3 regions of the Shewanella psychropiezotolerans genome follow, and region 1 is predicted to be linked to each of the others. Evidence: predicted binding sites of a transcription regulator. Region 1 holds the regulator's gene; each other region holds the start of a gene.
What was found. Region 1 encodes MetJ, which represses methionine synthesis genes. Its sites were predicted from a motif close to TAGACGTCTAGACGTCTA; they were not measured.
Positions count from the first base shown of each region.

Region 2: the regulator MetJ is predicted to act here: its motif matches at 6,853-6,870, upstream of serA (phosphoglycerate dehydrogenase).
Region 3: the regulator MetJ is predicted to act here: its motif matches at 2,698-2,715, upstream of msrA (peptide-methionine (S)-S-oxide reductase MsrA).

Region 1 is NZ_CP041614.1:5,544,262-5,554,137, reverse strand. Features, by position in the region: gene FM037_RS24265 (conjugal transfer protein TraF) at 1-472, shown strand, start outside; gene FM037_RS24260 (sulfite exporter TauE/SafE family protein) at 664-1,401, opposite strand; gene FM037_RS28665 (hypothetical protein) at 1,446-1,598, shown strand; gene metJ (met regulon transcriptional regulator MetJ) at 1,605-1,919, opposite strand; gene metB (cystathionine gamma-synthase) at 2,154-3,314, shown strand; gene FM037_RS24245 (bifunctional aspartate kinase/homoserine dehydrogenase II) at 3,337-5,724, shown strand; gene metF (methylenetetrahydrofolate reductase) at 6,136-7,026, shown strand; gene FM037_RS24235 (GFA family protein) at 7,675-8,100, shown strand; gene FM037_RS24230 (cysteine-rich CWC family protein) at 8,093-8,320, shown strand; gene FM037_RS24225 (PIG-L deacetylase family protein) at 8,819-9,529, shown strand; gene FM037_RS24220 (hypothetical protein) at 9,697-9,876, opposite strand, start outside.
Region 2 is NZ_CP041614.1:914,883-924,758, reverse strand. Features, by position in the region: gene FM037_RS04090 (YgjV family protein) at 598-846, opposite strand; gene FM037_RS04085 (PaaI family thioesterase) at 1,020-1,457, opposite strand; gene exeM (extracellular exonuclease ExeM) at 2,130-4,793, opposite strand; gene FM037_RS04075 (helix-turn-helix transcriptional regulator) at 5,267-5,932, opposite strand; gene FM037_RS04070 (DUF2238 domain-containing protein) at 6,194-6,796, opposite strand; gene serA (phosphoglycerate dehydrogenase) at 6,984-8,213, shown strand; gene ygfZ (tRNA-modifying protein YgfZ) at 8,345-9,325, shown strand; gene FM037_RS04055 (TraR/DksA C4-type zinc finger protein) at 9,558-9,876, shown strand, end outside.
Region 3 is NZ_CP041614.1:2,964,256-2,974,131, reverse strand. Features, by position in the region: gene FM037_RS13130 (alpha-ketoacid dehydrogenase subunit beta) at 1-90, opposite strand, end outside; gene FM037_RS13125 (thiamine pyrophosphate-dependent dehydrogenase E1 component subunit alpha) at 94-1,272, opposite strand; gene astE (succinylglutamate desuccinylase) at 1,470-2,504, opposite strand; gene msrA (peptide-methionine (S)-S-oxide reductase MsrA) at 2,848-3,327, shown strand; gene pgm (phosphoglucomutase (alpha-D-glucose-1,6-bisphosphate-dependent)) at 3,399-5,063, opposite strand; gene seqA (replication initiation negative regulator SeqA) at 5,167-5,721, opposite strand; gene FM037_RS13100 (alpha/beta fold hydrolase) at 6,012-6,794, shown strand; gene FM037_RS13095 (DUF2788 domain-containing protein) at 6,877-7,092, shown strand; gene ybfE (LexA regulated protein) at 7,103-7,375, shown strand; gene fldA (flavodoxin FldA) at 7,425-7,955, shown strand; gene earP (elongation factor P maturation arginine rhamnosyltransferase EarP) at 8,175-9,338, shown strand; gene FM037_RS13075 (elongation factor P) at 9,386-9,876, shown strand, end outside.

The DNA of each region.
Region 1 (9,876 bases):
TGCCAAGTACAGAAACGACGAAACCACATTTAACCTAGATGTTGGTATCGCGATGGAGCCTATATCTGGATTAACGGTAGGCCTGTCAGGTCGTAATCTTATTAGCCAAGATGTCGAGACCGTAGAGACCCAAGGCCGTAAATTTACCTATCAGGTTGAGCCACAATTTACTGCAGGCATCGCCTATGATTGGGAGAGTATAACCGTAACATCTGATATCGATCTTAACGCTTATAAGCGCTTCGAAGAAATTGGTGCTACTCAGTATTGGCGCGTTGGCGGAGAGTTGCAGGCTACGGATTGGTTTGCACTGCGTTTAGGTTATCGTCATGACATGAAAGACAATACGGCAAATATCTATTCATTAGGGACAGGATTTGAATTTGGGCGAGTCTTCTTTCTGGACTTTACCGGCATGGTCGGCAGCGATGATGCCATCGGCGGTGTACTACAAACGTCATATCATTTTTAAATTTAAAGAAGGTTCGAGGACGCGACTACGTCGCTAGGAGTCCGTTCGTAAACTCACTTCGAGAAGTTCGCCAACAAGTAGGCTAGGGGTAAGAGCAACAGCCTTTGACCTGTCTTTTCCTCGCAGTCGCGCAGCGACGTCCTCGAAGGCGCTTCTCAGCCGCTCTCGTAGGGCAAAGCCCGTCCTAGTAGCTATCCCAATTCCATTAACGACTTTACTGCCAATAAGCTTGCACAGATTGAACATAAGATGAGTGTTGCCTTACGAGTCTTATCTTTATCAACATGTCCTATCAGTCTTCCCGCCACCACATAACCTAAGATCACCGAAGGTAGAAGCAGCAGCGACAGCCATAGATGCTTAATGCTGAGTAAGCCTGTGATTGCCAAAATAACCAAGGCGATCATTGAGCTGAAGATGAAGAAAGCCGATAGCGCAGCACGAAACTGACGGGCGTCTTTTCCTGCAAGCAGAATGGCCAGTGGGGGACCACCGATAGCGGCGATATTGCCAAATACGCCTGATATCACGCCGGCGCCAAACAGGCTCTTGCGGTTAACGGCTATGTTGAACTTAAGCAAACTTAATATGACCGCCGCGGCAACTATGCCCGATATGGCCAGCCCAAGAACTGGTTGTGGTGCATATATCAATAAGCCCGCACCGATAAACCCTCCTGGTATTCGCCCAAGCAACGCATATTGCAGCCCATTAAACTCAAGGGCACCTCGCTCTCTAAATAGGGTCAACAAAGAGATAGAGAAGCCCATGATGATAACCGGGGCTGGTACTAGCTCAGGATCGACGATATACAGCAGGGGAGAGGCGACAATGGCTAAACCGAAACCGATAAGGCTCTGGGTCAAGGCTCCACAGAAGATAATGAGTGAGGCTAGGGCGAGGGTCGTTGGGTCTATCATTGAAAGCACGGCATTTTCTCTCAATTATTAATGTATTGTGGGTGGAGAAGGAGTTGGCGTTATTAATTTTTAACAATAGACTCGAAATTAAGCTGTTAGTTGGTCTCGATTGTTTCTTCAGGGTTATCTTCGGGGTCAATAGTCGTGTAGAAGTAAACAGGGATCGCAATGCGATCCCTGAAACTGACTGGTCAAGCGTTAAGTGAGTCCGATTACTCCACATCTTCCCACTCAATACCCATCTGATCCATCAAGCGCTTCACTTCGGCTGGGATAGTATCAGGCTTATCTTTAGACAAGTCATCGTCGTTAGGTAGAGGCTGACCTGTGTATGCATGCAAGAATGCCTCACAAAGCAATTCACTGTTGGTGGCATGACGCAGGTTATTCACTTGGCGGCGCGTGCGCTCATCGGTAAGAACCTTAAGTACCTTCAAGGGAATAGAAACAGTAATTTTCTTTACTTGTTCATTCTTCTTGCCGTGTTCAGCATATGGGCTGATATAATCGCCATTCCACTCAGTCATTGACTCACCTGTATATTCAAATTTCGGGGCAGATTTTAACCCTTTAAATTGTACAGTCAAATTATTGCCTCTTATTTATGACAATTGCAAATAGATTTCCATATGTTTAGACGTCTAAACGTCTATATTTGGTTGACGCTAGGCTTCCCCTTAGGTACATTTAGACGTCCAGACATCTCTTGCCACATTTTTGTTGGTAAGAAAGGTGTTCAGTAAATAGTTTAGGAGTAGTAGATGACCGAACGTAAGTTAGCCACAATTGCAGTGCGTCAAGGGATTGAGTCCGATACCCAATATGGTGCTGTGGTGCCCCCCATCTATTTGTCGACTAACTACTCCTTCGATGGGCATAAGAATCCCAGAGACTATGACTATAGTCGTTCGGGTAATCCGACTCGCTCTATTCTAGGTGATGCTATCGCCGCTCTGGAAAAAGGTGCCACTGGCGTGGTGACTTGTACAGGTATGGCTGCGATTACATTGGTGACTAGCCTGCTTGGCCCTGATGACCTGCTTGTCGTCCCCCATGACTGTTATGGCGGAAGTTATCGTCTGTTTACTAACTTAGCCAAGAAGGGAGCCTTTAAACTTGCAGTGGTCGATCAGACCGACGGTGCAGCACTCGAAGCCGCCATTGCCCGTAAGCCTAAGATGGTTTGGCTGGAAACACCATCGAATCCTCTACTGCGTGTCGTCGATATAGAAGCAATTTCCAAGGCGAGTAAGTTGGTCGATGCCTTAGTGGTAGTCGATAATACGTTCTTATCGCCAATTTTGCAGCAACCACTGCTTCTCGGTGCCGATATCGTTATTCATTCGACCACTAAGTACATTAATGGTCATAGCGACGTAGTCGGTGGTGCCGTCGTCGCTAAAGATGCCGAGCTAGGTGAGTTATTACATTGGTGGTCTAATACCTTAGGTCTAACAGGATCAGCCTTCGATAGTTACCTGACCCTACGCGGCATTCGCACCTTAGCGGTACGCATTCGTGAACATCAGGCTAATGCTCAGCGGGTGTTAGCGGTATTAACTGCCAGCGAGGCGGTCGATAAGGTGTATTATCCGGGCCTGAGTGATCACCCTGGTCATAAGATCGCGGCGAAGCAACAGAAAGGCTTCGGTGCCATGCTCAGTTTCGAGCTGAAGGGTGGAGAAAAGGAGCTGGTTGCTTTTCTTGACAAACTTTCTGTGTTTTCTCTTGCAGAAAGTTTAGGTGGGGTAGAGAGTTTAGTCGCAGTTCCTGCGACAATGACCCACAGAGCTATGGAGCCAGAGGCTCGAGCAGAAGCTGGGGTAAAAGAGACCCTAATCCGTCTTTCAGTGGGTATCGAAGATGCCGATGATTTAGTTGCCGATATTGAAGCTGGACTCGCAGCAGCGGCGAGTTGTTAATCTCGGTAGATAGGAGTTAAAGATGGCGCGTTGTCATTTGCACAAATTTGGTGGTTCTAGCTTAGCGGATGCAGATTGCTACCGCCGTGTTGCTCATATCCTTCTCACTCACGGCAACAGCGACGATCTCGTCGTGGTATCGGCCGCAGGTAAGAGCACCAACTTTCTTTATAAACTGCTGGAACTCAAAGACACAGGTCAGCTATGGCAGGAAGAGCTGCAGGTGTTGATCAGCTTTCAACAGAATCTAATTGAGCAGCTACTTTCTAACGAGCAGGCCAGAAGCCTGAGAGAGCGCTTGTCTATCGACAAGTATCAGCTCATTAGCCTATTTTCTCTAGAGGCGTTAAACGAATATAAAAGAAGTGAAGTGGTGAGTTTCGGTGAGCGTTGGTCTGCTCGTCTTCTGGCTGCATTACTCAGAGAGTCGGGTGTTGCTGCATTGGATATCGATTCCAGAAGCTTGCTATTAGCCGATGAAGGAGGCGTGCCGCAGATCAGACTCGATGAGTCACGAGCACGTGTTCAGAAAGCTCTGGATGAGCATACCAGCGAAAGATTAATTATCACGGGTTTTATCTGTGCTAACAGCCGTGGAGAAACCTTGTTACTTGGCCGTAACGGCTCAGATTATAGTGCGACCTTGATTGCCAGCTTAGCCGATATTGAACGTGTCACCATCTGGACCGATGTGGAAGGTGTGTTCAACGCAGATCCAAATAAGATTAACGATGCCAAGTTACTTAAGAGCCTGTCGTTAGATGAGGCTAACCGTTTAGCGCATCTGGGTTCACCTGTGCTGCATAACCGTTCCCTACAGCCCTTATTCGATACTCAAGTGAGTCTGGCTGTTCGATCTAGTTATGCGTCTCATACCGATTTCACTCTGATCGCACCTAAGAGCTCTCAAGCCAGTGCGCCAGTGGTGACGAATCTGTCCAGTGTTTCCCTGTTTAGCTTCAGGATAAGTAGCGATATTGCTCATTTGGCTGAGTTATTGGAAAGTGCTGGTTTAATTCCGTTAGCCCATTGGAAGTTGGCTCATAATCGAGTCGAGCTCGCCTTTACTCACGAGAATCAGAAACAAGTTCAATCCATATTGGAGATAGATGGCTTGGCCATCTCTGAGATACATCTTCGAGAAGATCTAGGCTTAGTCGCCTTGGTCAGCGCCGATGCTGGGCTTTACCGCCGTGGCTTCGCTCGCCTGTTGAGCCGGGATGCAAGGCCGCTGTTTAAAGATGGCTTGAGTCTGGTGACCTTAGTGCCGACATCACAAGTTAACTTGCTGACTCAAAAAGTGCATCGTCGCTGTGCCGGCCCGCGTAAGCGCATCGGTGTGCTCCTGCTTGGAGTGGGAAATATTGGTGAGACTTGGGTGGATCTATTCAGTCGTGCTCGAGTCGCACTCAATAAAGAGTTAGAGGCTAGCGTGGAGCTGGTGGGATTACTCAGTTCTAAGAAAGCCTTGTTAAAAGAGGAAGGGATAGATCTCGATTTCTGGAAACAGGCTTTTGAGCAACAAGCCACCCCTTGGCTCTATGATCATATGTTTGAGCAGCTGCAAGCGCTCGAATGTGACGAACTCATCGCCTTAGATATCAGCGCTAGCGCCGACTTAACTTTGCAATATCCTGAGTTCTTCTCACGAGGTATTCATGTGGTTAGCGCTAACAAACTGGCGGGTTCAGGCCCCTTAGCTTTCTATCGAGAGCTAAAGCTACAGCTGGGGAATCGCAGACTGTTTTGGCGCTACAACGCCAGTTGTGGTGCGGGTTTACCCGTACAGCATGCATTGAACGATCTGCATAACAGCGGTGACAGTATCGAAGCCGTTGGTGGCATCTTTTCTGGCACCCTGTGCTGGTTATTCGAGAAGTATGACGCTAAGAAACCGTTCTCAGAACTGGTGTTGGAGGCCAGAGGATTAGGTATTACCGAGCCGGATCCCCGCGATGATCTGTCAGGTCGAGACATGCAGCGAAAATTGTTGATCTTGGCCCGTGAGATTGGTCATGAGATTGAACTTGAAGATATTGAGCTTCATTCATTGGTACCTGCTGATTTAGCCGATATTCCTTTGGAGCAGTTTTTAGCACGTATCGACGAGCTAGACCATGAGATGCTACAGCAGTTCCAGGCTGCGGCTGAGCAAAGTAAGGTCTTGAGATATGTTGCCGGACTCGATGTTGTCGATGGTCAGCTTAAGGCCGCAGTTGGCATGGAGTGGGTCGATACTCAACATGCCTATGCCAATCTAACTCCTGGCGATAATGTTTTTGTTATACGCAGTGCTTTCTATCAAGATAATCCTTTGATCATCAGAGGCCCTGGTGCCGGCCGCGAAGTAACGGCTGCAGCTGTGCAGTCTGATCTGGCGCAGATCTGTCGGGATTTAGTGCAAGAATAGGTATCGTAAAGAAGGGCGCTGCACTACGAGAGCGTTCGCAAGCTCACTTCGAGGCCGATGCGCTTCGAGTACGCCACCAAGTTGGCTGCTAGAGAAGATCAACAGCTTTTTCTCGCAGCGGCTTGCCGCGCTCTCAAAGGCCACAGGCCGTCCTAGCAGTGACGAAGTCACGTTCTCGTAGCAGCTTTGCTGCGTCCTAACAGGGGAAAACCCCTTCTCTGAGGCATTTCCCTGCCGCCCTCTAGTGACAAGGTCGCGCTCTCGTCTCTCATACCTGATCTTTAATTTGCATTTAGTACTCTATTTACTATTGACTTCAAACTCAGTTTCACTAATATGGATATCTAGACGTCCAAACGTCTAGATGGTTTTTTTATTTTATGGTTAAGTAAAGCAGTAGAGGGAATAGGAATGGGTTTTCATCACGCACAACATTCAACATCACTAAATCAGAGCTTGGCTGAGCTTAACGGTGATATTAACGTTTCTTTCGAATTTTTCCCTCCTGCATCACCAGAGATGGAAAAAATTCTCTGGAATTCTATTCGTCGTCTAGAGCCATTAAAACCTAAGTTTGTTTCTGTGACTTACGGTGCGAACTCAGGTGTTCGTGATCGCACACATGGGGTAATTGAGCGTATTCAGAGAGAGACGGATCTCGTTGCCGCGCCTCATTTGACCTTAGTCGATGCCAGCGATGAGGAGCTTATAGAGCTTGCTAAACATTATTGGAACTCAGGTATCAGAGACATAGTCGCGCTACGTGGGGATCTTCCCGATGGCAGCCCTAAGCCGACCCGTTTTGCTAATGACTTGGTGCGTCTATTGCGCTCTGTTGCCGATTTCGATATCTCGGTGGCGGCTTATCCTGAAGTTCACCCGGATGCAACTAATGCTCAGGCCGATTTAATCAATCTTAAGAAGAAGATAGATGCCGGGGCCAATCGCGCCATCACTCAGTTTTTCTTCGATGTCGAGTCCTACCTCAGATTCCGTGATCGTTGTGTCGCCGCCGGTATCGATGCTGAAATCATTCCTGGCATACTGCCTGTGACTAACTTTAAACAGCTTAAACGTTTCGCTGGTATGACTAACGTCTCTATTCCCGGTTGGTTACATAAGCAGTTTGAAGGCTTAGATGACGATCCCGCGACCCGTCAGATGGTAGGTGCTAACGTGGCCATCGACATGGTTAAGGTCTTGTCTCGTGAAGGTGTTAAAGACTTCCATTTTTATACCCTTAATCGTGCCGAACTGACATATGCAATCTGCCATACCTTAGGTGTGCGCCCTGGGAAATAGATTTTATCTTGTGCTGTGAGGCTGTGAGGCTGTGAGGCTGTGAGAGTTAGAATTTGGGTGCCCTGTCTTGTGATAGGGCATTTTTGTACTGGATTGATTCAGAGCAATTGCATGGATAGCTATTGAATGGGATTTGTATCAAGTTCAATCGTACCTCTACGATAAAAACAATTAATTTGGGGTTAACATGTGTACCTTAACCATCTCGTTATTGTTAAGTAGGCAAGTGATTGTTGGTGCCATGACGGAGGGAGAGGCAATGCCTGCATCGGCCCAGCGAACAGGTTCAGAAAGGGGATATCGATGGAGTTATGGGCCATATAGCGGGCAAGCTTACTGCAAGCGAAATCGATGCCCTATCGTAGTACTTTGCCACATTCAAATAGGGAGTTGTTCATGAATTTTTTTAAAAAAGCTTTAGTGGCCTCGGCCTGGCTAACAGTCATATTTGCTGTCCTATTCTCTTATGTCTCCATTGCTTAGGCAACGGAGTTGCAAGACAAGCAGGCTGAGCTTATCTCTGTGCCTAAGAGTATCTGAAACCAAGAAGTTTAGCCTCTACCCCGGAGGGGGTATTTGGCGATAAGGTTCGCTTGGGTTATAAAACCTTCGTTGATACACAAGGTTTGATGGGGAAGCAGGTGAGGAATGATGCAGGCTATAAATCAATTTAAGGCGAGCTGTCACTGCGGTGCTGTCGAGCTTAAGATAAATTTACCCGAAGGTTTAGTCGACCCTCGTAGATGTGATTGCTCCATGTGTAGACGGCGTGGGTCGATTGTTGCTTCTGTGCCTTTATCTGATCTTGAGGTCGTGAAGGGCCAAGAAGTATTGAGTCTTTATCAATTCAACACTCGTAGTGCGAAACACTTTTTCTGCTCCAAATGTGGGATCTACACCCATCACCAGAGACGTTCCAATCCTCACTTGTATGCCTTCAATGTGGCTTGCTTAGAGGGGGATAACCCTTTTCAACTTCAAAAGCTATTGCAGGAAGGTGTGACACTATATGATGGCATTAACCATCCTGCGGATAAGGCTTCTAATATAATGAAAGTACATTTAGATGAATAAGGCTGTCGTTGAACAGAGCCTTTGCCCTCTCTGTCAACGAAGCAACTCTTGTGCTGTAGAGTCAGGGGGAGCGATAGAAAATTGCTGGTGTAATCGAGCCTCTTTTCCGCCAAAAGATGTATTGCGAGGTGCAATGCCATCCTCTAACTCCTGCATCTGTGAAGCCTGTATAGAGAAATTAAATCAAGAAGTCACCTTAGGCATCAAACGCTTAGATTAGTGATTGTTCGTTATCAATATTCAGCTGCTGATATCAGATAGTGATTCTATATCGAGAACATGTAACGCAGCATAAAGGTTTTTTAAACCCGCACTACGTGAGCCTCTCAGGCGTTCCACTTCTTTGTTGCACTGACTTAAAAGGGAATAACCATTTCTACATCAATGCGCCTTGAATTGAAAAGCCTGAGTGGCTCTGAATCGAGCAGATATTTAATGAGGCTGGTATAAGTTATTAAAGTAGATCACTAGTGTCTCAAGATTGATTCGCTATACTTAGATGATACATAAAGGTACACACTTGTATAGTTTGTTTTTGCAAATATAATCATAGAAGTTTAAATAAACGTAAGCCGATCTTTACTCTGTTACGGCGGTTTGAGGTGACAAAATGAGACATATGCGTGTGTGTATCATCAAATTGATGAAGATGAGATGCGCAATTATGCTTTTCTTTGCGTTAGTTTGCTCCTGTCAGTCGACTCAGGAGATAAATGGCATGGATACACCATCAGTTATAGTATTACTCGCCCATCCCGATGATGAAACTTGGGTGTCCGGCACCTTGGCAAAATTAGCCGATTGCGGCGTAAGAGTGTTTCCTGTATACGCAACTTCTGGTGATGCTGGTAGCGACCATTCAGGCCAAGGGTTATCGGGTGCTGACCTTGCTAGGGTACGGGAACAAGAAGCGATAGCAGCTTCATCTATTTTAGGTCTGGAACCGCCCATATTTTTGCGTTTTCCTGACGGGAAACTCACGAATTTTCATCATCAGCTTATTGCAACATTTGAGTTTATTGTTACCCAAATAGATCCCATTGCGGTAATGTCATTTATTCGAGGAGGGATCACAGATAACCGAGATCATAAAACAGTGAATAGGCTGATTACAGGGGAGTTTAATGAGAACTCTATCTATTTTGCGCTGTCTGATACCCGAGCCGATATTCTGAGTCGTTCGGCTGAAAAGTTTGGCTTAGATTATCGCGTAACTGTTCCTGTCGATGACAGTGAAATCAGCATTCTAGTCGATGTATCACCTTATGCAAGACAGCGTATTAGTGCCATGTCGATTTACACTACTCAATTTCCACCTACCATGATAAGTGCATTTTCAGCTTTTGTAGAAAGGTCCACAGTAGAAGAGCTAGTGATTGTTGATGGGGTAGAGTTACCTCATCAATTGTTATATTTATTGAGATTTTAATCTGGGAGCAATACAAATACAGCCTAAAATCTTACCCAATATACAGCTTTTTATAGGACGCAGTGGTCACTACAAGGCTTGTAGTCACGCTCGTATAGGTATTAAGTCGTCAGGCTAACTTAAACTCATTATTAGTATATAAGCAGGCCTGACATGGTCATTACTGTTTATCTGTTACTTAAATCGATAATCTTCTGGGTGATATCGCCGGCTAGACTTGGATCATCTAGCTTGAGGCTAACAGGTTTGCCATTCTCTATAAGTGTGTAAAAATTAACGTTAAACTTGGTAAATACATTGCCCCATGTATATTCCAGAAAAGTGGTTCCTGTCTCCAGACTCTGACT
Region 2 (9,876 bases), 1.8 Mb from region 1:
TATTGTAGCCATAGTTATTGATCCGTTTCGCTTTCGTTAAGCCGCTTAGCTCTAGAAGCCTTCACATAAACCCTGTCGATGAATAAATACTAGTTCAAAAAAGAGATGAATAAAAACGATTAAACTAGATTAACCTAATTCATTTTAAAGATTAAAGGCGTGAGAGGTAACTCACAGATACCTACAAAGAAATACATTATTGCTATTGGAGGTTACGCCTTTCATTGGCGTGAATACTGATTTGAATCAACACAACACCCATACAGAGTTAAGCTCTACTGAGAAGCTAGTCTCGTGGAGAGATATGTTGTTCAAGATGATAAGACTAGAGGTTAAACGCAGGGGAATGAACACTATTACTATCAAAACAGTCGATTGAAAGCAAATAGTTAAAACCGAAAATGACAGATGTTCATTAAAGATAATGAACATCTGCAATACAAAAAGAGCCAGCTAACCTCTACAGTTAGCTGGCTCCTCTTATTCACCGCAAGACTTCTAATTAGCTCAAAACTGTCTATCTGACTCAGAACTACAGTTAACTCAGGGCTATCGATTCAACTCAAGGTTATCTACTAAGCTCTGGCTTATGCTAGCTCAAGGCTGTTGGTTAATCGCCTTTTCGGCTTTATAAATTTTGACTATGTAATAAGCATCGATCAGCACAATAAAGAAGTTTACCAAAGCCACAGGTAAGGCATCAATGGCCAAACCATAAGCGACAAAAAGGCCTGCACCGATCAAGTTCCACCAGCGTAACTTTTTAATATTCGACATCATCAGCGAGATGGCCACAACCACAGAGGCTAAATAGCCGACCCACTCCCAAACTGTTGCACTATCCATTTTACATATTCCCCACAGCTCACAATCGACTCAAACCTAGATAACAAGTTTAGTGCATTAAAGCCTGTAGCTCGCCATTAATAAAGGCGCATATTATGTAACAGATACCTACACATCTATAGTCTATTTACGTTAATAGATCGTCAATAATACTTGGCTTCCAACCTGTATCACTAACGCTTAACCACGGCTGCTGTCATGCGCGAGATACAGCAAAGATCACCGCCGCTGTTATGGATAAGTATCTCCCAAACAGAGCTTCGTTTACCTAAATGCACAGGCTTTGCCGTCGCGGTTAGGACACCATTTCTGGAAGCTTTAAGATGATTGGCATTGATCTCTTGGCCGACACAGTAGTAATTCTCAAAATCTACGGCGAAGTTTGCCGCATAGCTGGCAACCGTCTCAGCCAGTGCCACATTGGCTCCACCGTGGACGATACCTAAGGGATTATGTACTTCAGGAGAGGCTGGCATAGTCGCCACCATATAATCATCACCAATTTCGGTGATCTTAATGCCCATAGTTTGCATCAAGGTGCCCTTGCCATGCATACCCGAATCCATTTTAGCGCAATCTTCCAAGCTCACAGGTCTAAACCAAATACTCATCACTAGATCCATTCTTATAATAATTAAGCCACAGTCTACTGGCTAGCGCTGTAAGTTTAAACAGGTAAGAGGAGTTAAAAGCTATGGCTGGCCTAGTAGTAATACCATTCCATATAAGTATCTGGTCAATTCAGAGACTCTCAGTTTTTTCAATTCAAGGCACATTGATGAGAAAATGGTATCAAACCATTTCCAACAAACTGATGAAAACTTCCATACATTTTTTATCGATGAAATCATCAGATGTCGCCAGTTTATACAAATTTAAGTTTGTTATATAAGATCGGCATCATTTAATGAAAGTTAGATACTGTTTTTATAGGTTAGATAGTGTAAAAGCCAGCAACCGAGTGCGATGATAATAAAAAAGTGAGTCCCCCATATAGAACCGACAAAAACTGAGAAGGTGTTGGTGTAGCACCGAATAGAACAAGAAAAACTAGAATATGACCAAGTGAAAAGCAAAAAGCAGAACCTATAAACGGCTAAGATAAGATCGATTCATTACCGTAGAGAATAAAAATAACATATAAAAATAGCCAATTAATCTCGAATCCAGACCCAATTGATTTTTTCTGGCTTTCCTCATCTTGTTAAAGTAAAAATGGCATGAAAAAACCGCCTTTAATGAATTAAAGGCGGTTTAGCATTAACAATGAGTCATCTCAATAATTAGTGCTTACGACGGCGTAAACCCAGTAGTGATAATAGTCCCAGACCAAGGTAACCTAACGAACCACCATCATCTTTAGGAGTTGGTTCCGGCTTTGGCTGAGGCGCTGGATAGCTTAACGCAATGATCACAGGGTCATGATCCGAAGAGCTAAAGGCATTCTCTGACTTCTCTAAGTCACCCGAATATTTGCTAGGGTACTCGAAAAGGTTAGATTCGACCGAGTTGATGTTCCAGTCTTGAATAGCCACTAGCTTTTCAGCGACAGCTGTATTAGCCAATGCATGATCTAAGTTACCCAGCTCACCACTGTAGCTATAACCAAAGGTTGCAGGTCCATGTGCTTGGGTGTTTAGATTAATCAGACCAAAACCTTTCTCAATCTTACTGCCTTCACGCTCATAAACTTCACCATTGAGGGTCGTCCATGAAGCTGTAACAATTTCACGTTTCGCGGTGGCAGCATCATAATCTGTCAGTACAGCGATGGGATCTTCCATGCCATATGAGTTCATATCACCGATAACTAACAAGCCACCTTCAACGTCTTTGAGTGACTCGCCCAGTACTTTAGCTGCCGATACACGAAACTCATTACACTTGCCTTGCAAGTCTGCTGGATCTTTACTTTCAGAGAACTCGAGCCAATCTTCCAAACAACCTGAGCCCTTTGACTTGAGGTGGTTAACCACAACGGTCAACTTCTCATCATGGATCTGGAATGTCTGCGCCAAGCTATGGCGCTGATACTTGTTATAACCAGGGCTGATTTCAACATCGTCACCTTCTCCGCGAGTCACCACCCCTTCTGCGGCGTGCTGCTCAGGAGTTGCGATAACAAACGCATCTCCAGTTGGCTTTACTGTACTAAGACGATATAGCAGACCAACAGTAATCGCATCACCACCGATAAATTCACCTTTGTACTTATCTGCATCGCTGACTTCGATAAAATCATAGGCGTCTGCGGCAGGTAGCTCGGCATTAATGGCATTCAACAGATACTGAATCGAGCTATGCTCGCTGAAACCATTGTTTTCGATCTCCATCAGACCAATCACATCGGCATTCATCTCTTTAATCGCAGTAACTATCTTAGTACGCTGCAACAAGTAATCATCCAGAGAATGTGCACCTCGACCACAACCACGGCTCGCATCTGCATCGGCCTGATCTTTACAAGTTGGGTTTAGTGGACCACCAACTTCGCTATCGCTGGTAAACAGGTTTAACACGTTAAAGCTAGCGACGCGGATATCACCTTGACCCGCCGCTTCGGGAGATTCAATACGGTCATTGACGCGAATGAAGTCACCTGCTGTGATTTCGTTAGTTACCACCAGACGCGGAGCACCATAGCTGTAGCTCACGACACCAGTCATATTGGTAAGCTGATCACCAATACGGATATAACCCGTCTCGGCGTTGAACGTGGGGAAGTAAGGCACCTCACCATTCTTAGCCTTGTAATCAGACTCTACGTAGAGTTCATTACCACGATTAGATTCTTGTAGAGCAGTTGCCTCATCTGAGAGAGGGGCGAAAACTTGAGTCGGCTTCATCAATGGAGCTTTATGAGATAGCACCATGTTATTTCTTCTGCCGGCATAGTCATAACTGAAGCTACGAGTGATCTTCATGTCACTACCCGCGTCTAACACGATATTCATACCTTCATAACGATTAAGTGCATCGCCTAAAGACTCGCCATCGGCCACGTAGAATGCTGTCGGAGCCAGAATCTCGCCCATCTCGCCAACAGCCATCTTTTTATCGGCTTTGATATCGACCTGAGTCAGGCCATAAAAATCTTTTACTTTACCTTGAACACAAACCTCGACTCCGGGTTGGATCTCTTCACCTGGCGCTTCACCCAGATAAACAAATACGCCATCGGAGGTGTACGGAGAGTTATCACCATCAATATCTTGCAGATAGAAACCTTTGAACAAGCTCTCACCACGGGCAGTAACCACACCTGTAATAGTGACCTCATCGGTAGACTCAAATTTGCCCTCATCAATCAGTGGGCTGACTCGGCCAACACCTTGCACGTCATAAATAGGCGTCAGCTTCTCACCGACACAACTAAAGGTTGGTACTTCAGGTTCAGGTGCTCCCCCACCAAAATCACCTGAGCGTGCACCTAAGCCACTGAATAGATTTTTAGATTTAACTGTCCATTCATTTTCAACATAGCTGGTATTGGCATTCGTAACAGTGACTTTACGCTCAACAGTGACATCTTTTGCCCAATCACCTGTAGTACCGACTTCACCAAAGAGATCGACTAACTCAGCGCCTTTCAAGATGCCGACTTTATCATCGCCATTGAAATAGATACTGGCTTCCTGTGAATCGATGGACCCATCTAATGCGATAGCATTATCTTTGTGGTTGTTAGTGATGACCTTGATGGCGTTAGGTGCCAGACTTCCACTCAGATCCAATATAGTCTTAGGTGTTGAGTCACCTTTCGAGTAGTAAACTAGCGAGTAAGCTGTAAGATCGACGGCTGTCGACCCTGAGTTGTAGATTTCTATAGCCTTGCTATAGCCTGAACCTTCTACATATTCGCTAATGATCACATCGGCGCTTGCCATCATAGGCAGAGCCGCGGCGATAGACAGTGCAAGCACTGACATTTTTTTAACATTATCCATTTATTCAACCCCATTTTTATAATATTGCCGCTAATTTCTATTAACGTGCAGGGGGATTCTTACAGACTTGGATGATAAAAAAAAGATGCCTAAATCACATTAACGGTTTATAAATACTTGTAAAACAAAGAAAAAACAAGATTAACTTATCACAAATAAGAACAGGTGATTCTAGATTAGGTTTAAGCTTGTCAAAATCAAATACTTAATCAAGAACAGGCATTGAAATCAAGGCCGAACACCAATTTATCAAGCCGTGACAGATTTTTACAAAATCTGCATAAAAACCTCTAGATTAGAATGAAATTTATACAAGCCTAGTTAATTAGTATTAACATCAGGGTTTTGCAGGCATAAAAAAACGGCCATTGAGACCGTTTTAGCCTTTTCCGTTAATGACTATATACTCAAAATATCTCTCAGTAACAAGCTGTCATTAGCAGAGCCTCAATTATCAGTAGCTCGTTAACCTGTTAAGAACAGAGTTCGAAGTGACTCTGATAGGTCTGCGCCCATCTGAGTAACTCCACACGATTACGAGATTGCGTCTTCCTGAAAATAGAGGAGATATGTGCCTTCACCGTGTGTTCGCTGATGCAGAGTCGATGAGCGATCTCTTTATTTCTAGCGCCACTGGATACGAGCTGAATAATGGTACGCTCTCTTTTCGTCAACATCTGCAGCATAGCCACGGTATCTTGTGAATAATCCTTAGTGCTGTCCAAACGGCTCACCAGTTGACGGAACATCTTACTGATAAGCGTCCTGTCATACCAAAGCTCATCGGCCACCATCTTTCTTAAACCTGTTAACAATAGGTCCATACGTTGGTCCGCATAAAGCAGCCCACGAATTCCCAGTAACAAGGCAGATTCGGGCTCAAGTTTCTCGCGGTTAACCTGATAGAGTGCAACGGGTACATGGGGCACCAGACGAGATGCCAATAACGGTATCCCCTTACTGTCTAAGGCGGCTCCCTCCTGCTCGATCAGATAGAAACAGTTATTGTCTCTCTCAGGCTCAAGTTCAGATACCTGCTTCACTATGCGTGTTTTTAAACCAATAGATTCGGCCAGAATAGCCAAGTGGCATGGTGCAGCCACTTGATGCAAGAACACCAATTCATCAATCTTACTCATTCACTTTTCTCCCTGAAAAGTTTACTTGTTCTCTGTAAGGGGGTGGTCAATCTTCCCTATCAACCAGAATGATTACTATTTTGAATAGTTTTAGTAGATTTGAATAGTTTTAATTGTAATACCATAGTAAAAAAGTATTAATCAAATGTAAATGCGATGATAAATCGGTTTTTATCAGTTTTAGCTATTAAAACCTCATACAGCTAGACCTTTAAAGCATAAAAACCAGTAGACTTTATACAAGATAAAATAATTCACTAGTTAGCCATTAAATTTAGCCAGCTGTACATCATGAAACTTAACAAGTGTAACCAGGCAAATTATCGCCCCCACCAACGCCATGCCCATATCCGATTGGGTATCCCAAATGTAACCTTGGGTCCCTAAAAATGCTTCGGCATCCTCCCCCGTAAGCAGAGCAACCCACCACTCAATCAACTCATAGAAAGCTGAAAATGCTAGAGCGAAGCACAATGACAAGAAATTACACCAAGCGCCACGTTTCACCACATCTAATCGAATGAAGATTTCACGGGCTACTAAGGTAGGCACGAACCCCTGAGCAAGATGCCCCAGCTTGTCGTAATTGTTTCTGTCTGAGCCCGTAATTTCGGCGATCCAGTCAAAAAGAGGCACCTCAGCATAGGTGTAGTGGCCGCCAACCATAAGTATGATGCAGTGAACCAATATAAAAACATAAGCCAAAGGCGTCAGTGGAAAGCGCTCTCGAGTCAGAAATAAAACTGGCAAGACGACGAGAGCAGGTAGTACTTCAAGAAACCAGGTGAACAGGTCTTTAGGCTCGATAGCCGACCAAACCAGTACCGACAGAAAAATCACTAACCAAATAAGCTGTTTATTCAAAATAGGAACCTCATATACGGATAAACTCTATTGTTTTGATATAAGAATAATAACTTTAGCCATCTAGCCCTCCACAGTGCATAAAAAAAATGCTACTTTGGTCGGACAAGTATCAATAGAATACTAATAATACAAAAAATCAACTTAAGTTAACAAAATACCAATAACCGAAGAAGGTACCCAAATCATGGCGAAACATTCGCTGGACAAGGATAAGATCAAGATCCTGCTGTTGGAAGGCGTCCACCAATCTGCGGTTGATGTATTTAAGCGAGCAGGCTACAGCAATATCGAATACCACAAAGCATCTCTCGGGGAAGAGGCCTTAGCCACAGCGATCAAAGATGCTCATTTTGTCGGCCTTCGCTCCCGCACCCAGATCACCGAAGCAGTGTTAAGCCAAGCCGAGAAACTTGTCGGTATTGGGTGTTTCTGTATCGGGACTAACCAAGTTAACCTAAGTTTTGCTGAAAAACTGGGTGTACCGGTTTTCAATGCGCCGTTTTCAAATACTCGAAGTGTTGCCGAGTTAGTGCTGGGTGAAATAATTATGTTATTTCGTGGTATTCCACAGCGTAATGCCATGGCGCACAGAGGCGGATGGCTTAAGAGTGCCGTAGGCAGTTTCGAAGCCCGCGGTAAGACCTTAGGTGTTATCGGCTATGGTCATATTGGTACTCAACTCGGTATCTTGGCCGAGACGCTCGGCATGCGCGTAATCTTCTTCGATATTGAAGATAAGTTGCCACTGGGTAATGCCCAGCAAATTCATTCGATGCAAGAATTAATGTCTCTCGCTGATGTTGTCAGCCTGCACGTACCTGAGACACCGCAGACCAAAGAGATGATCGGTGAAGCCGAGATTGCCAACATGAAGCAAGGCAGCATCTTAATCAACGCCTCTCGCGGCACTGTTGTCGACATAGACGCTCTCGCTTCGGCCATCCGCAGTGAAAAACTCGCTGGCGCCGCTATCGATGTGTTTCCGGTTGAACCTAAGTCTAACAATGACGAGTTCTTCAGCCCGCTACGCGGTCTGGATAACGTCATCCTGACACCTCATGTGGGGGGCAGCACTCAGGAAGCCCAGGAAAATATCGGTATAGAAGTGGCTGGCAAGCTGGCGAAGTACTCAGATAATGGCTCGACCATGACTGCAGTCAATTTCCCGGAAGTTTCTTTGGCTCAGCATAAAGACGCGTCTCGATTACTGCATATTCACCACAACCGTCCCGGTATACTGATCAAGATTAACCAAGCATTTGCAGAGAAAGGCATCAACATCGCTGCCCAGTATCTTCAAACTACTGCGGAGATTGGTTATGTAGTAATGGAGGTCGATTCGGATCAAGCCGAAGAAGCTTTGGAACAAATGAAAACCATCGAAGGCACTATCAGAACTCGCTTACTGCACTAAATACCAGTCTGTGACTAAAAATTAATAACCCGCATAATTTTACTAATTATGCGGGTTATTTCATTTCAAGCATTTGCAGATTCGAGTTACAATCAGCTCTTTCCAGCCCGTTTATTTCCTAGGATCATGATATGACGCTTTCCGTTTCTCAGCCCAGTTGGAACTTGAATGACCCAATTCCATCGCTATTCTTCTCTAATTTATCCCACTTGGGTCTAATGAGCGTGACGGGTGAACAAGGCCGCAGCTTTATCCACGGACAAGTCACCACTGACATCAGCTCTTTAGAAAACGACCAATGGCGCTGGGGAGCCCACTGCGATCCCAAGGGAAAGATGCTGGCAAGCTTCAGAACCTTCGTCCTCGAAGATGCACTGTTCATGATGATGCCGTCTGATACCTTGGCCCTGGATCTAACTCAACTTGCTAAATATGCAGTATTCAGCAAGGCTGATCTCGTCGATGTTACCGAAAAATTCTTACTATTAGGCGTCGCCGGTGAACAGGCGCAAGCTTGGGTCAACGAGCGTTTCGGCCCAGCAGACAATACTAGCATCGACAAAGAAGTCACCGAGATTTCTGGTGGCCTGCTGCTTAAAGACAATGACCGTTTCATCATAGTGATGGACAAAGAAGCTGCTGCACCTTTGCTCACTTCTATCAGTCAAGAGATAGTCGATGCCACCGCCTGGCAAGCTCTGGAGATCCAATCGGGTTACCCTAACCTGGCAGCCCCACATCAGAGCCAGTTTGTACCTCAGATGTGTAACTTACAGGGTATTAATGGTATCAGCTTCCAGAAAGGTTGTTACATGGGCCAGGAAACCATAGCCCGCATGAAGTATCGCGGTGGCAATAAGCGCGCCCTGTATATCCTAAGCGGCACCAGTAGCGAAACTGTCAGTCTGGAAACCAGACTAGAGCTAGCCTTAGACGATGGCTTCAAGAAAACTGGTACCATCATCGAACTGGTTCAATCAGGCGAGCAGATCTTACTAACAGCCGTGCTACCTAATGACACCCAAGACAGTGCCAAGCTTAGAATCGCAGGAGATGAAAGCTCGTCGCTGACGATCAAGCCACTGCCATATTCGCTTGAAGATGAAGATTAAACTATAAGCGACGAGTTGCGAGTTGCGAGTTGCGAGTTGCGAGTTGCGAGTTGCGAGTTGCGAGTTGCGAAAAAACATAGATAAAGGTGCACTGTCAAAGCCCTATTCATGAGCTGAGTGCGCCTTTTTTATATCCTTTGTTTTACCCTTGCTATGCCCACTTGTTTTACGAGAAGAAGTCAGATAATTTAGTTGCTTCTATCCCCAATCATCCCAAATCGGAGACTGACTCTTGAAACAAGCAGATCTCACGTCAACCGAGAAACAAGAACTGCTCACTAAGCTCAGACATGAGCTAATCGACTTAGAGCAGCAAATAGAATCAATCCACGAACGCAGCGCCCCAGTTCAACTAGACCAGCAAGCGGTTGGACGAGTATCACGCATCGACGCGATTCAACAGCAACAGATGGCACAAGCGGGTGAAGTACTGATGCAGCAGCACCTCCTGCGTATTAAGCAGATCTTGCTCGAACCCGAGGAGTATGGTGTTTGTCTTGAATGCGGTGAGAGTATTGGTATCGGTCGGCTCACGATACATGCTATCGCAA
Region 3 (9,876 bases), 2.6 Mb from region 1:
ATCTTCACCAAAAAGAATCGAGTTTTCATCGGACTCCAGAGCAATGGATAGCGCATCATTGATGGCTTGTAACATATTAATCTCAGCCACGACTTAGAGTCTCCCTTTACTGTTTGGATAGGAATCCGGGTATTTCTTAAGATGTTTCTTAAGGTCTTTTAACTGTTGCTTAAGACGAGGGGTTGGTGTGTCATAGACATCTTCAATTAAAGTATCGAGCATAGACATAGGTAGCTTCTCTGCTACTTTAAGCTCTGCAAGGATCTCTTTACGATATTTCTCGTACATTTCAGCATCTTGCTTCTCGGTTAACCAGCCCTTATTGATCATCCATAATTTAAAACGCTTAACGGGATCATGCTGTTGCCATTTAGCCTCTTCATCTTTGGAACGATATCCCGATGGGTCGTCAGACGATGAATGAGCACCCAAACGATATGTCATGGCTTCGATTAACACGGGTGAATGGTTTTCTACTGCATAGGCGCGAGCCTGCTGAGTCGCGGCGAGTACCGCCAGCATATCGTTACCATCGACACGTATCGTGTGTATGCCGTAACCAGGACCACGGCTGGCAATGCCATTACCACAAAACTGCTCACTTGTCGGCGTAGAAATAGCGTAACCATTATTTCGACAAAAGAAGATGGTGGGTGATTTGAGTACCGCAGCCATGTTTAATCCGGCATGGAAATCGCCTTCCGACGCAGCGCCTTCACCAAAATAACAGATGGCGATGTTACGCTTACCTTGCATCTTGAAGCTATAGCCGACACCTGTAGCCTGTGGGATCTGGGTGGCTAAGGGAGAAGAGACGGTTTGATAATTGAGTTCGGCACTGCCGTAATGGATCGGCATCTGCCTGCCCTTACCGAGATCTTTTTCATTACTGAACAATTGGTTCATAAATTGCTCAGTGGTAAAACCACGATAACGGATAGCCGCATGCTCACGATATTGAGCCAAGATAACATCACCATCATCTAAAGAAGCTGTGCTGCCTATGATAGAGGCCTCTTCACCGGTACATGTCATATAGAAGCTGATGCGACCTTGCCTCTGTGCACCCAACATACGTTCGTCTAAAACACGAGTGAAAACGCAGGTATCATAGATTCGATGAGCCAATGCCTCATCAATTGCAGGCAGTACGGCCTTGTCATAAACGGTACCGTCGGCTTGCAATACTTTAAGAATAGGGATGTTAACTGACTCCCTGTCGAGAAAACTGACTCTATGGACAGTCTCGTTATCGCTTGTTGCGTTGCTCATACTATATCTCTTATCAGCTGAGTGCTTTGTTATAAGTTGACCCGCTCTTGTCGATCGGATCAGCAATTCTTGTAATACGCGGGAAAGACATTACGTTAACGTAAACGTGCAATCAACCGTTCTCAAGGCCTAACTAACAACTAACGGTCACTCGCGGCGTATGTTTAGCTTTACATGCAATTGAGATTTAGCCAGCACTAAGCAATGTTATCTATGCTGGCAGGCTTTAGGCATAAAACGGTTCTCTGGCCGACGGGTACCTTGGCATTAGGAAACACGATGGCTTCAACCTCATGCTCAACCTTGATATCCATACCACCTTCTTTGGCTAAGATGTAACCCTTAGGGAATGCAGTAAAATTTTCGACATCGTTGGCAAAGGTAAATTCAAAATCATCGAAACCTTTATTGATCGCGCGGCAGACCTGATACAGGTTAACCTTGTTCACATCGAATTCATCAAGTGCTAAGTCCTGATTGGTGATCAAGCGATTCAACATCTCTCTTAAAGCGATAAAGCGCGTCATGTCATTCTGGCCGAAGGGCAAGACTTTACCTAACTCAATGGTGAATGCATCGGCTTGGTAATTCTTTGAAGAGTAATAGCTGAATGTTGTGGTCGGTTCATGATGGAATAAGACAGTATTGATACCACAAGCCTCGAGATACATGATCTGCTCGGCGCTATACTTGCGACCGGGGCGATAGGGATAAATAGCGAACTTTTCATGTTTTGAGCCACGAATGGCCGTATGCAGATCGTAATGAATTCTTTGATCTGTTGCACTAGACGCCGAAAAGAACTTATCGACGTAAAACTCGAGTTTTTTTGCTCGAATACGCTCAGGATTAGTCAGCCCCTCACCCGCAGAGTGTGCACCGTTGAATAAACGATTTAAGTTTTCTTCGATAAAGCGGGTGCCATTGATGATTGCTGGCGGATTACCAAACAAAAACAAGACTCTTTGCTTGGTAATGATCTTTTCCTGCAGCAGGTCCTTTATCAGGTCATTGCAGAGCTCGATGGGGGCTGTTTCGTTACCGTGTACCGCACAAGAGAGGACAATATCTTTTCCTTCTGCATGCTTTGGCTCAAATACAATGACTCCGGTATCCCACACTGTTACTTGAGTGTGTTCGCCTATGGAAAATGTACCGCTTTCATCTATATGATGTGGGTTATCTAACGTAAATGTTAAAAAGTCTTGTGACTCTATTAGCGCCTCTAGCACAAAATTCTCCTTAATTGTTCTCACCAATAAATTGCGGCTCAAGATGGCGCAATTTCATGCAAGATCCTTTAATTTTATGTCGAAAAATCTATTGCTTAGAATAATAACACTTAACCCACACGTCAGCTATTTATCGGGGCATCAAATAATACCTATTTACCTATTGCAAAAGATAACCATTAAGTACAGACTGTAGACTTCTAGCCATCCAGACGTTTGAATGGGTATTTATTAGAGTCAATCGCGCTAAGTGAATTGCGGGTAGTAAATGGTTCAGTATTGCCTCTAGCAATGCAAACCAGAGCAAACGATAGTTAATCTAATACAAATTCAAGAGGTCTATATGGCAGTAGCGACATTTGGTGCGGGGTGTTTTTGGGGTGTGGAGTATTTTTTCAACCAGATTGCAGGCGTTAAACTAACAACGTGTGGCTATATGGGTGGCGATAACGCAACGAACACCTATCAAGAAGTTAAAATCGGTCAAACCGGTCACGCCGAAGTCGTCCAGGTGGAATACGATGAAAGCTTAGTCTCTTATCAGGACTTGCTCGAGGTGTTTTGGCAAAATCACAACCCGACCACGCTCAACCGACAAGGGGCTGATGTCGGCTCTCAATATCGCAGCGCCATTTTTTTCCACGACAATGGACAAAAAACGATTGCTGAGCAATCGAAACATGCCCTGATCTTTAGTGGGAAATGGGGAGAGAAACAGATAGTCACACAAATAGCCCCGGTACTCGAATTTAATCGCGCCGAAGAATATCACCAGAATTACCTGAAGAAGAACAATCTCCCCAGCTGCCATATATCTTTCTAATAAAAGTTCCTAGCACTCAAGCGTACAGCCTAGGTACTAGGAACAAGCAAGTAGTCCGTTAACCCCCTATTTTAAATCAGGAGTGCATCGATCATGGCTTGTGCCTCAATGATAACTTGTTCCAGATGGGCTTGGCTAATAAAGCTCTCGCCATATATCTTAAACAGGGCTTCGGTGCCCGATGGACGAGCCGCGAACCAGGCATTCTCTGTGATGACCTTGATGCCACCTATGTCGGCATGATTTCCAGGCGCTTTGGTCAGCACAGTTAATATCGACTCTCCGGCCAACATCTCGGTGCCTAAGGTCTGGGTATTAACATCATTTTTCAGAACCTGGGCAAACTTGGCCTTCTTATCAGCTTGTACCGGACTGTCGACCCTCTTGTAAAAACTCTCTCCGTGTAACGCCACTAATTCCTGATATCTTCGCGCGGGTGTCTTACCCGTTACCGCGAGAATTTCAGCCGCTAGCAGTGCGAGAATAAAACCGTCTTTATCGGTACACCAGGTGCTGCCATCACGTCTCAAGAATGCCGCACCGGCACTCTCCTCTCCCCCGAAGGCAACACTTGCATCGGCGAGACCATCGACGAACCATTTAAAGCCAACCGGCACCTCACACAGTGGCTTATCGTGCTGGGCGCAAACTTTATCGATCATGGCACTTGAGACTAAGGTTTTACCTATGATCAATGCATCAGACCATTGTGGTCTATGAGTCACCAGATAATCGATGGCCACCGCCAGGAAGTGATTGGGATTCATCAAACCAGAACCGGGACACACGATGCCGTGGCGATCGTAATCAGGGTCATTGCCAACACAGAGGTCGAAATTATCTTGCTGCTTTAACAAGCCAGCCATGGCATAAGGTGAAGAGCAATCCATGCGTATTTTGCCATCTTTATCCAGCGGCATGAAACTGAAACTGGGATCGATACGGGTATTGACCAGCTTTATATCTAAGTCGTAGCGCTTAGCAATCTTAGCCCAATAGTGGATGCCTGAGCCGCCCAATGGATCGACGCCGATGCGTATGCCCGCATCTGAAATGGCCTTCATATCGATAACAGCATCTAAATCATCCACATATGGCGCGATTAGGTCTTCAGCTTTCACTAACGGCGACGCTATGGCCACAGCATAATCGAGACGTTTGACGCCCGCGAGCCCATCTCTAAGATACTGATTGGCCTTTTGCTCGATCCATTTGGTGATCTCGCCTTCCGCCGGACCACCATGTGGCGGGTTATACTTGATGCCGCCATCTTGTGGAGGATTATGGGAAGGCGTGACAATAAGACCGTCGGCTAGTGCCGGCTTAAGTGCATCAGGCTGTTTGTTCGCTTGAATGATCGAGTGAGAAACCACAGGTGTCGGCGTGAAGCCATCATCTTTATGTATGATGACGCTAACCAGATTCGCCACTAAGACCTCAATCGCACTGATAAATGCGGCTTGTGACAATGCATGGGTATCTATGCCCAGATACAAGGGACCGGTGATTCTGGCACTATTGCGGTAGTCGACAACGGCTTGGCTGATGGCCAATATATGCGCTTGATTGAAACTGCCCTTCAGCGAGCTGCCACGATGACCGGATGTGCCGAAGCAGACTTTCTGCTCATCCAATTTAATATCTGGCTTGATGCAAAAATAGTGACTCATCAACTTGGGAATATTCACTAAGTCCTCTTGCTGTGCAACTTGCCCTGCTCGCTCATGAATGCTCAATCTCGTGTCCTTATTGCGCTGATTTAATGATGGGTAAAAAAAAGCTGAATTCATACTCAGATGATTTCAGCTTATTGCTGGCCTATTACATTTATGTTGTTACCTACAAATTATTTGTAATCGCCTCAATTTGCGCTTCGACCGTGCCATATTGCTGTAGGACTTCGGTCAGAATATTACGCTTCTTGGCGGTATTATTGTTGGTGGTCACCCAAAAACCACTCTGACCTATCTCTTTTGGATTGGCAGACTTGCTGGCCTTAAGCAGTGATTCTCTTGAGGTCGCAAAGTAGAGTCTATCGCGGCCCTGAATCTGTAACACTTGAGAGAACTGCTCTGGCGCGGCGCGGTAAACGGCCTCTAAGATAAATAGAAAACGACCCACAGCCCCTTTCTGAGCCGCGAGTTCCTCTGTGTCTATACACTCTGAGAAGTCTTTATTCGATTGTCGCTTATGGCCAGTTTGAGCCTTAACTTGAGGCTTGGCTGGAACCGACTCCATTCCAGGATGGCTTATCGTTTCCGGCGTGTCATGATTGATAGACTCGACATCTAACCCAAGCAAGCGGCGCAGGATATCTGAAGCACTCTCACCAATACGCTCTGTCTTACCGGCAATATGGCGATACAGCTCTTCATCGACCTCGATATATTTCATGACCTTAATCTTCCTTAAGTGAAATTAATTAATTTTCCGCTCGCACTGAACATTTTGGCTTTTCTTGTTTAAATCAACGTTCATATGTCAGTTGCAAGTGTATGCCAACTCGTGGCTTATAATAAAGTGCCAAACCAGTAAAAATGACATAGATCCTCATTAGATCCTGAAAATATGACGAGTTTGCTCAAAAAGACGGCAAGCATTGTCTCTATATCCGAGTTTGATTGTTAAATTACCTCATTTACAGGCACAATCTGCACTCTTCAAAAACGTCGACAGGATTTACCATGCATTATATCTCTTCTGGTAAGGGTTCCGCTGTGATCTTAATTCATGGCCTCTTCGGTAATCTGGATAATTTAAAGGGCCTCGGCAAGAGCCTGGAAGAGAATCATCAGGTGGTGCGAGTCGATGTGCCCAACCATGGACTCAGCCCCCATTGGCAAAAAATGGATTACCCACTGCTGGCACAAGCCGTCATCGAGCTTATGGACAGTCTGCATTTAGAGCGCGCGCATATTCTTGGCCACTCTATGGGAGGAAAGATAGCCATGGCGACGGCGCTAGGTTATCCGGACAGAGTGACTAGTCTGATTGCCGCCGATATCGCTCCGGTGAGTTATGAACAACGACATGATAAGGTTTTTTCAGGACTAGAGGGTATCGATCTTACCGGCTTAAAGAGTCGCTCTGATGCACTCAAACAACTATCAGCTGCAGGGTTAGATGAAGGTACCGCTCAGTTTTTGTTAAAAAATCTGTCTCGAACCGACGAAGGGTTCAACTGGAAAATGAATCTGGCAGGACTGAAGTCTTGCTATCGGGACTTGATCGCTTGGTACAATGACATCGAGGCCGAAGATTTTTTACAATATAGAAAACCCACCTTATTTATTCGCGGTGGCGACTCAGATTATATTACCAGTGAACATAGGCAAGCCATCATGAGTCAATTCCCCCAAGTTCAGGCTAAAACGATTGAGGGGACGGGCCATTGGTTACATGCGCAAAAACCCGCCATTTTTAATCGGATAGTGAGTGAATTTCTAGCGAAACACGAGGTTAAATAATGCCCATAGGGCACTATCCATATGGCAGGCACTGCTCAACTATGATATATTCGCGCCTCTTTTTGGCCTGAAGAATTGATTTATGTTGTCTCAGTACATGATACAGATTGAAGCAATAGGCCTAGACCTATTCTTTGCAGCGATTTTTTTCTTTATCGGCATGGCTATCCATGACGTACTGAAACAAGGTAGAGTCCCCAAATTTGGCCGTATTATTGTTTGGTCAGTGCTATTTTTAGGCTGCGCGGGATTTGTTGCGAAAGGAATGATTCAGCTCTTTTGGGAAGGCGTAGGGTAAGATTGAACCGATGGCAAAAGAAACATCAGATAGAACCACAATCGATCTATTCGCCACAGAAAAACGTCGTGGTCGTCCACGTAGTAATCCACTGCCTAGAGATCAGCAGCTTAAAATTAATAAGCGAAATCAGATCCAACGCGACAGAGCGAACGGTTTAAAACGAATAGAGTTAAAGGTGTCACAAGATTTATACGACGCCTTGAATGAAAAGGCTTTGGCCAGTAATATCAGCCGCAGTCAATTAATCGAATTAATATTGCAGAAGCAAGTCAACGCCTGATTGCTCTTGTTAACGATCAACATACAACGAAATAGATAAAGGAAAGACAATGGCAACTGTAGGTCTTTTTTTCGGTAGCGATACAGGTAACACTGAAGCCATCGCCAAGATGATCCAGAAAAAACTGGGTAAAAAAATGGTCGAAGTCAAAGACATCGCCAAGAGTACCAAGGAGCAGATAGAAGAATATGATCTTCTAATGTTCGGTATTCCTACCTGGTATTACGGTGAAGCTCAGTGTGACTGGGATGATTTTTTCCCGGAATTAGAACAAATCAACTTCGAAGACAAACTCATTGCCATCTTCGGTTGTGGCGATCAGGAGGATTACGCCGAGTACTTCCTCGATGCCATGGGTATGGTCAATGAAATCGTTGAAGGCCGTGGCGGTATCGTCATAGGTCACTGGCCTGTCAAAGGCTATGATTTCGAAGCTTCTAAAGGGTTAACGGAAGATGAGAAACACTTCGTCGGTCTGGGTATCGATGAAGACAGACAGCCTGAACTGACCGAAGAGCGAGTCGATGCTTGGGTCAAGCAGATCTACGAAGAGATGTGTTTGGCTGAATTAGCAGATTAATTCTCCATAGCTCTTAAAAAAGCGGCGACTAGAAATAGCGCCGCTTTTTAATGTCTGGAACATTTATGTCAGTTTTACACGGATTTATAAAAACTGACCTTGTGTCAGGAACACTTATGTACTCTTTATTTGATAAGAAGCCATGGATGGGAAAAATTTCACCTTGTATATTAATACAAGTCATAGCCGCCCCATATCAGCCAAATAAATGAGTAGATCATGATTAAGCCGCTCTCCTCTTCCGGGCACTGGGACATCTTCTGTGCCGTCATAGATAACTATGGCGATATTGGGGTAACCTGGCGCTTAGCGAAACAACTGGTACATGATTTCGATATCGAAGTCAGACTCTGGGTCGACGATCTCAAGAGTTTCGCCCATATTCTGCCAGAACTCGATATCACCCTCTCTCGGCAAGAGATCATGGGAGTCAGGATATATCATTGGCGCCAGCCTTTACCTGAGCAATGGCAAGCGGGTGACGTACTTATCGAAGCCTTTGCCTGCAACTTGCCAGCATGTGTACTCGATCAGTTAGCCTCTCTCGACACGCCGCCACGATGGCTCAACCTGGAATACCTGAGCGCCGAGGACTGGATAGATAGCTGCCATGGCTTGCCCTCGCTGCAGTCCAATGGGATAAGTAAGCATTTTTACTTCCCGGGGTTCACACCAAGCAGCGGCGGTTTGCTCTGCGAACACGGTCTATTCGAAGCTAGAGACAGTTGGCAAGGCGAGCCTACTAATCGAGCTCATTTACTCAAGCAATTAGGCATAGATGGCGTTAACAGTGAAGACACCCTGATCAGCGTTTTTAGCTATGAAAGTTCTGCATTGCTGAGCCTTTGTCAATCGTGGCGGCAAGCTACAAAGCGGATTCATGCTCTTATTCCCATGGGACGTAGCCTAAATAGCCTCAAGGGCCTGATCCCAGATGGGCTAAGCCTTGTGCCCGGAGATTCACTGACTTTAAATTCCCTGACCTTACATATATTGCCCATGACAGATCAAGGCGCTTACGATCGTTTGCTCTGGAGCTGTGACTTTAATATTGTGCGTGGGGAGGACTCTTTTATTCGTGCTCAATGGGCCGCGAAGCCATTCATTTGGCACATATATGGCCAGGAAAATGATGCACATTTAGATAAATTATCTGCATTTAGCGACCGCTATATTGACTCTCTAGATGAAGACACAGGACAAGCCTGGTCAAGGCTCAACCTGGCCTTCAACCAGGAAGACGGAGAAATTACAGTGAAAATGTGGAAAGAGTTACATGAGCGCCGCACTTTTATGGATAAACACGCCACTAAATGGCCAATGTTGGCATTAAATCACGCAGATTTGGCAACTCGACTAGTGCAATTTGTCAAAAAAGGCTAATATTCTGCGCTGAAACAAATTGTCTGTGAATATTAGGAATTAAATAAATGAAAACAGCTCACGAAATGCGAGTCGGTAATGTGATCATGGTAGGCAAAGACCCTATGGTCATTCTCAAGTCTGAAACTCACAACTCTGGCCGTTCAGCTGCTGTTGTGAAGATGAAGCTTAGAAACCTACTGACAGGTTCAGCAACTGAAACCGCATTTAAAGCCGAAGACAAATTAGAAGACATCATCCTTGAGCGCTTAAATTGTACCTATTCTTATTACGCCGACCCTATGTATGTATTCATGGATGAAGACTTTAATCCATACGACGTAGAAACCGAAAATGTAGGCGATGCGCTTAACTATATTGTTGATGGCATGGAAGATATCGTTCAAGTTACCTTTTATGAAGGTAAAGCCATATCAATTGAGCTGCCAACAACAGTCGCACGTGAAGTGGGTTACACAGAGCCTTCGGCTCGTGGCGATACCTCTGGAAAAGTAATGAAGCCAGCGACATTACTTGGCACTGATTTCACCTTAACGGT